2 linked regions of the Tolumonas auensis DSM 9187 genome follow. The protein of the gene in region 1 interacts with the protein of each later gene in a pairwise test. Links are inferred from orthologs where the notes say so. Each region holds a gene or a part of one and is shown on either strand. Other genes may lie near its edges. The genes, in order: dnaJ and malT.

What was found.
Region 2: the proteins of dnaJ (region 1) and malT interact in binary tests that used the Escherichia coli proteins (3 or more experiments, as listed by UniProt). The link is inferred for Tolumonas auensis DSM 9187 from one-to-one orthologs.

Annotation. Positions count from the first base shown.
Region 1 is NC_012691.1:2,473,748-2,477,001, reverse strand. Bases 1-2,930 are described here. They hold dnaJ (molecular chaperone DnaJ), read left to right. Parts: upstream 1-865; coding sequence 866-1,996; downstream 1,997-2,930. Other genes in these bases: yhbY (ribosome assembly RNA-binding protein YhbY), read right to left, coding at 2,676-2,930; greA (transcription elongation factor GreA), read left to right, coding at 2,141-2,617; dnaK (molecular chaperone DnaK), read left to right, coding at 1-779. Outside these bases: more of yhbY, read right to left, coding at 2,931-2,969; 23S rRNA (uridine(2552)-2'-O)-methyltransferase RlmE, read left to right, coding at 3,064-3,254.
Region 2 is NC_012691.1:56,256-59,890, forward strand. The notes cover bases 325-3,635. They hold malT (HTH-type transcriptional regulator MalT), read left to right. Parts: upstream 325-714; coding sequence 715-3,435; downstream 3,436-3,635. Other genes in these bases: malP (maltodextrin phosphorylase), read right to left, coding at 325-458; mak (fructokinase), read right to left, coding at 3,484-3,635. Also shown: more of malP, read right to left, coding at 1-324. UniProt on the Escherichia coli protein: Positively regulates the transcription of the maltose regulon whose gene products are responsible for uptake and catabolism of malto-oligosaccharides.

The sequences.
Region 1 (3,254 bases):
AACACGACGTACTGCTGCTGGACGTTACCCCGCTGTCACTGGGTATCGAAACCATGGGTAGCGTGATGACTACGCTGATCGAGAAAAATACCACGATCCCAACTAAGAAATCACAGGTGTTCTCTACAGCAGATGACAATCAGTCAGCAGTAACTATCCATGTACTGCAGGGTGAGCGTAAACGTGCGACTGATAACAAGTCTCTGGGTCAATTCAACCTGGAAGGCATCCGTCCTGCACCACGTGGCTTGCCACAGATCGAAGTAACTTTCGATATCGACGCGGATGGTATTTTGCATGTTTCTGCGAAAGATAAAGAAACAGGTAAAGAGCAGAACATCACTATTCAGGCATCTTCTGGTCTGTCTGATGATGAAATTCAGCGCATGGTACGTGAAGCGGAAGCTAATGCAGCTGAAGACAAGAAATTCGAAGAGTTAGTTCAGGCGCGTAACCATGCCGATGCGTTGATCCATGCTACTCGTAAGCAGATCACCGAAGCAGGTACTGCGTTGCCAGCGGATGAAAAAGCGAAAATCGATGCAGCAGTAAAAGCATTGGAAGATGCACTGAAGAGCGAAGACAAAGCAACCATCGAAGCTAAACAGCAAGAGCTGATGACCGCATCTCAGAAACTGATGGAAATTGCTCAACAGCAAGCACAGCAGCATCAGCATGCACATCAAGGCGCTGACGCTGGTGCAGATACTGCTGGTGGTAAAGCACATGATGACGTTGTCGATGCTGAATTTGAAGAAGTTAAAGACGACAAAAAATAAGCATCATTAACAGCTATTGGCAGTAATCACGGGCGTTGGGAGACCAACGCCCGTCTGTCTATACAAAAAGGTATGGATGACTCACTATGGCAAAGCGAGATTATTACGAAATATTAGGGGTTGAACGCTCTGCCGATGAGCGGGAAATCAAAAAAGCTTACAAGCGACTGGCGATGAAGTTCCACCCGGATCGCAATCCCGACAACCCTGAATCAGAAGAAAAATTCAAAGAAGCTAAAGAAGCATACGAAATTCTCTCTGATGCTCAAAAACGCGCAGCGTATGACAAATTTGGTCATGCAGGTGTTGATCCGAATCAGGCTGGCCCGGGTGGTTTTGGCGGTGGTGCTGATTTTGGTGATGTATTCGGCGATATCTTTGGCGATATCTTTGGTGGTGGTCGTCGTAGTCAGCGAGCTGCACGAGGTTCTGATCTGCGCTACAACATGGAACTGACTCTGGAAGAGGCTGTTCGGGGTGTAAGCAAAGAGATCAAAGTTCCTACGCTGGTAGAGTGTGACGAATGTCATGGCTCAGGTGCCCGTACGGGAACATCAGCACAAACCTGTCCAACCTGCCACGGTTCCGGCCAGGTACAAATGCGTCAGGGTTTCTTCGCGGTTACACAAGCGTGTCCACACTGTCATGGTAAAGGTAAGATCATCACTGATCCGTGCCGTAAATGTCATGGCGATGGCCGTGTGCAAAAAACCAAAACCCTGTCCGTTAAAATTCCGGCTGGCGTTGATACAGGTGATCGTATCCGCTTGGCTGGTGAAGGTGAAGCAGGCGAGTTTGGTGCTCCAGCCGGTGATTTGTACGTACAGGTTCATGTAAAAGAGCATCCGATTTTTGTTCGTGATGGCAATAACCTGTACTGCGAAATCCCGATCAGTTTCACCACGGCTGCTTTGGGTGGCGAAGTTGCAGTGCCGACTCTGGATGGCAGAGTAATGCTTAAGATCCCTGTTGAAACACAGACTGGCCGTATGTTCCGCCTGCGTGGTAAAGGGGTTCGCTCATTACGCTCTGGTGCTGAAGGTGATCTGCTATGTAAAGCTGTGGTGGAAACACCGGTAAAACTCAGTGACGAGCAGAAAGAATTACTGAAGCAACTTGAAGATTCACTGAACGGTTCAGGTGTGAAAACACATAAGCCAAAAGCAGATGGATTCTTTGAGGGCGTAAAACGATTCTTTGATGATCTGACAGGCTAATAATGCGGGTGTCTGTTTGTTTCGGGCAGGCGCTGAGGTATAGTCGGGTATTCCATTTTGTAGTGAGATGATATGAGTTTTTCATATCATCTTTCTCTTATTGCGTTTTCTTAACGCTAAGAAAGAACGATTAGGTCCAAGGTTATGAATCAGACTCCAATGACCGTGCTCGGCGCGGAGAAATTACGCGAAGAACTCGAGTATTTGAAGACAGTACAACGCCCACAAATCATTCAGGCAATTGCGGAAGCCCGCGCGCATGGTGATTTGAAAGAAAATGCAGAATATCACGCAGCCCGTGAGCAGCAAGGTTTCTGTGAAGGTCGCATTCAGGAAGTTGAAGCCAAGCTATCTAAGGCTCAAATCATTGATGTGACTAAATTGCCAAAAAATGGCCGCGTTATTTTTGGTGCAACAGTTACTGTGTTGAAATGCGATACAGAAGAAGAAATTACCTACCGGATCGTTGGTGATGATGAGTCTGATATCAAGTCTGGTTTGCTCTCTATCAATTCGCCGATTGCTCGTGGCTTAATCGGTAAAGAAGTCGATGACGTAGCAACTATCACGACGCCTGCAGGCAAAGTTGATTTTGAAATTGTTCAGGTTGAATATATCTGACGGCTGTGCAGGATGACGCCATCTGCTACTGAAACAAAGCAGCAGATGGCGTTGTTAGTTACTTCGGAATATGGATTTTCTTTTCTTCGGAAGGACGGAACAGAGTTAAGACATTCCCCATCACCTGCACCTGTACCGCATTGGTTTCGCGGACAATCGCGTCAACGATCAATTTCTTGGTTTCGCGATCAGCGGCAGATACTTTAACCTTGATTAGCTCATGGTGGTTTAGTGCCGCATCTATCTCGGCCAGCACACCTTCAGTCAGTCCATGCTGTCCCAGCATGACAACTGGTTTCAGATCATGAGCCAGTCCTTTCAAATATTGCTTTTGTTTGGTTGTTAAATTCATGGCACTATTTCTTCTTTATTAAATATTGAAAACGCCACATTTTAACCCCATCTACACTTTAATACTAATAGGGTTCGTTCCCAGAGTCGTTTACATGAGTAAAAAGAAGCGTACCGCCAGCTCAACACGTTGGCTAAAAGAACATTTTGATGACAAGTATGTGCAGCAGGCACAAAAACAGGGGCTGCGATCCCGTGCTGTATTTAAAATTGATGAGATTCAGCAAAAAGACAAATTGATCAAACAAGGCATGACGGTCGTAGATCTTGGTGCCGCTCCCGGAGG
Region 2 (3,635 bases), 2.4 Mb from region 1 along the record:
TGGTAACTCAGGCCATACCCGATCGCCGGTTGATCGACCGCGGCCATCGAGTCGAGGAAACAGGCGGCCAGACGGCCCAGACCGCCGTTGCCCAGACCTGGATCGACTTCCTGCTCCAGCAGGTCTGTCAGTTCACGCCCGTATTTTCTGACCACGTCGGCCACGACATCGGCACAGTCGAGACTGATCAGGTTATTCAGCGTCAGACGACCGACCAGAAATTCCAGTGACAGGTAGTTCACATGGCGTTCGGCACCAGTTGCCGCGCGCAGTTGTCCTTCAGTACGGCGCGCCGCCACCTGCTCGTTGACGGCGGCACTCACTGCCAGCCACCACTGATATGGCGTCATTTCAGTGGCGGATTGCAAACCCAGACGCTGCCACTGGCGGGTCAGTGCTGCTTCAAATTCGGCGGCCGAAAACAGTGCCGGCTTTTTACTCTGCTTCTTGATTGTCATTCGTTTCGTCCTTCGTCATCAGGAAAACCCAAATCGATTGATGACTATCCTGAAGCGAAAAATCAGCTGTTACCTCCTCCTGAAAAAAGATTAGCGAGGAGGATGAGCAGGGCGTAGGACAGGCGATTAGTGAGCGGTTAGTATGGTTTTGTGAGTGACTGCATTGAAAAAAGATCATCCGGCAGGCACCGTGTGCCGCAGTTGAAAATATTGTTCTGTGGCGGTTGTGAGACCACAGATAACTGGAAATGACGTTATGCTGATCCCTTCGAAACTGAGTCGCCCGGTACGACTGCAAAATGCCATCACCCGCGAGCGGTTATTGCAACGCCTGCAAACGGCTCTGGATTATCGTCTGGTGTTGCTGCATGGCCCGGCGGGTTATGGCAAAACCACGCTGATCGCGCAGTGGGCGGCGACATTGCCGCATGTCGGCTGGTTTTCGCTGGATGACAGTGACAATCAGCCGGAGCGTTTTGCCCGTTATCTGGTCGCGGCGCTGCAACATGCGACCGGTGGCCATTGCGTGAAGAGCGAGTCGCTCAGTCAGAAGCATCAGTACGCGCGTCTATCATCATTGCTGGGGCAGGTGTTTGCCGAACTGGCCGACTGGACCGAACCGACCTACCTCATCATCGATGATTACCATCTGATTGATAATGAAGAGATTCATGAAGCGATGCGCTTCTTCCTGCGTAATCAGCCGGACAATCTGACGCTGGTGGTGATCTCGCGGGCATTGCCGCCGCTCGGTATTGCCAACCTGCGGGTGAGGGAGCAGTTGCTGGAGCTGGATAACCAGTTGCTGGCGTTTAACCATCAGGAAGCACAGCAATTTTTCTGTAATCGCCTGACGACACCGATGGATGAGCAGGAGAGCGCCACGCTGTGTGATGAAGTGGAGGGCTGGGCAACGGCACTGCAGCTGATCGCCTTGTCCTCACCGGATTCCCGTTCTACGGTCCATCAGTCAGCCCGCAAACTTTCCGGTCTGAATACTACCTATCTGTGGGAGTATCTGGCGGAAGAAGTAATGGATCGCATTGATGCACCAACGCGGGATTTTCTGCTGCGTTGTTCGGTACTGCGTTCGATGAATGATTCGCTGGTGGCGAAACTCACCGGCCGACAGGATGGACTGGCGCAGCTCGGTGAGCTGGAACGGCGGGGGCTGTTTGTGCAGCGTATGGACATGGACGGCGATACCATCTGGTTCCGTTTCCACCCCTTGTTTGCCTCGTTTCTGCAGCACTGTTGTCTGCAGCAACTGGCGGCGGAACTGCCGGAACTACACCGGCGGGCCGCGGCCGGCTGGCAGGCACTGAACATTCCGTCGGAAGCGATCCACCATGCACTGGCGGCCAGTGATGCGCTGCTGCTGCGGGAGATCCTGCTGCAATACGGCTGGTCGCTGTTCCATCATGGCGAACTGGCGCTGCTGTCCGGCTGTCTGGAGGCACTGCCGTATGACGAGCTCATTCAAAGTCCGAATCTGGTGCTGCTGCAGGCCTGGCTGGCGCAGAGCCAGCACCGCTACACGCAGGTGGATGCCTTGCTGGAGCGGGCGAAACAGGCGATGGCGGAACATCAGGTACGGCTCAACGATGCGCTGCAGGGTGAGTTTAATGCGCTGCGGGCGCAGGTGGCGCTGAATGCCAACCAGCCGGAGGAGGCGATCCATCTGGCGCGTGAGGCGTTGCAGCAACTGCCACCGACCAATTTCTATGGCCGGATTGTCGCCACCTCGGTCATTGGCGAAGTGCACCATTATCTCGGGCAGCTGAGCAGTGCACTGCCGATGATGCAGCGTACCGAGCAGATGGCGCGGCGCCACGGTACCTATCACTATGCGTTGTGGGCGTTGCTGCAGCAGAGTGAAATCCTGATTGCACAGGGTTTCCTGCAGGCGGCGTATGAGGTGCAGGATAAGGCGCTGGAACTGGTGCAGAACCAGCATCTGGAACAATTACCGCTGCATGAATTTTTGCTGCGTATCCGTGCGCAGGTGCTCTGGTCGTGGTACCGGCTGGATGAAGCCGAAAGCTGTGCCCGGCAGGGGCTGCAGGTGTTAGCGGGATATGAGCAGAAGCAGCAACTGCAGTGTGTGGCGATGCTGGCGAAAGTGTCGCTGGCACGCGGCGATATCGACAACGCCAGTCAGCATCTGCAGCGTTGTGAAGTGCTGCTGCACAATGCCGATTATCACAGTGACTGGATCAATAATGCCGATATTCCGCGGCTGCTGTACTGGCAGATGACCGGCGACAAACAGTCGGTACGCAACTGGCTGGCACAGGCGGAACGTCCGGACGCGGCCTGTAACCATTTTCTGCAGGGACAGTGGCGTAACATTGCCCGGGCGCACCTGATTCTGGAGGAAAACGATCTGGCTGCGGAAATTCTGCAGCACCTGAACGAAGAAGCGCGGCGGCTGAATCTGTACAGCGATCTCAACCGTAATCTGCTGCTCTGTACCGTGCTGCACTGGCAATGTGACGAGCGCAGTGAAGCGCAGCGTACGCTGATGGAAGCGCTGACGCTGTCGAATCGTACCGGCTTTGTCAGTCACTTCGTGATTGAAGGCGAGATAGTGGCGCAACTGCTGCGGCAGCTATTGCAGCTGAATACCTTGTCAGAGATGGAGCAGCACAAGGCGCAGCGCCTGCTGAAAGATATCAACCAGCATCACCGCCACAAATTCGCCCATTTCGATGAAGGGTTTGTCGAGAAATTGCTGAATCATCCGAATGTACCGGAGCTGATCCGCACCAGTCCGCTGACGCAGCGCGAGTGGCAGGTGCTGGGGCTGATTTACTCCGGTTACAGCAATGAGCAGATTGCGGTCGAGCTGGATGTCGCCGCAACCACCATCAAAACGCATATCCGCAATCTGTATCAGAAACTGGGCATTCTGCACCGGCAGGATGCGGTCGAGCAGGCACAGAAGCTGCTGAAACTGATGGGGTATGGGGTGTAAGAAAAACGGAGAGGTGTCCGTTAGCGGACACCTCAGTGATTATCCGGATTACAGATCATCCCGCTGCCACAACCAGGCGGCGCCACGCACACCGCTGGAATCGCCGTGCAGCGCTTTGCGTACCGGCGTTTCACACTCACCACCGAAGACATATTCCTTCATCAGACGCGGAAGGTTGTCGTAGATGCGCTCCACGTTGC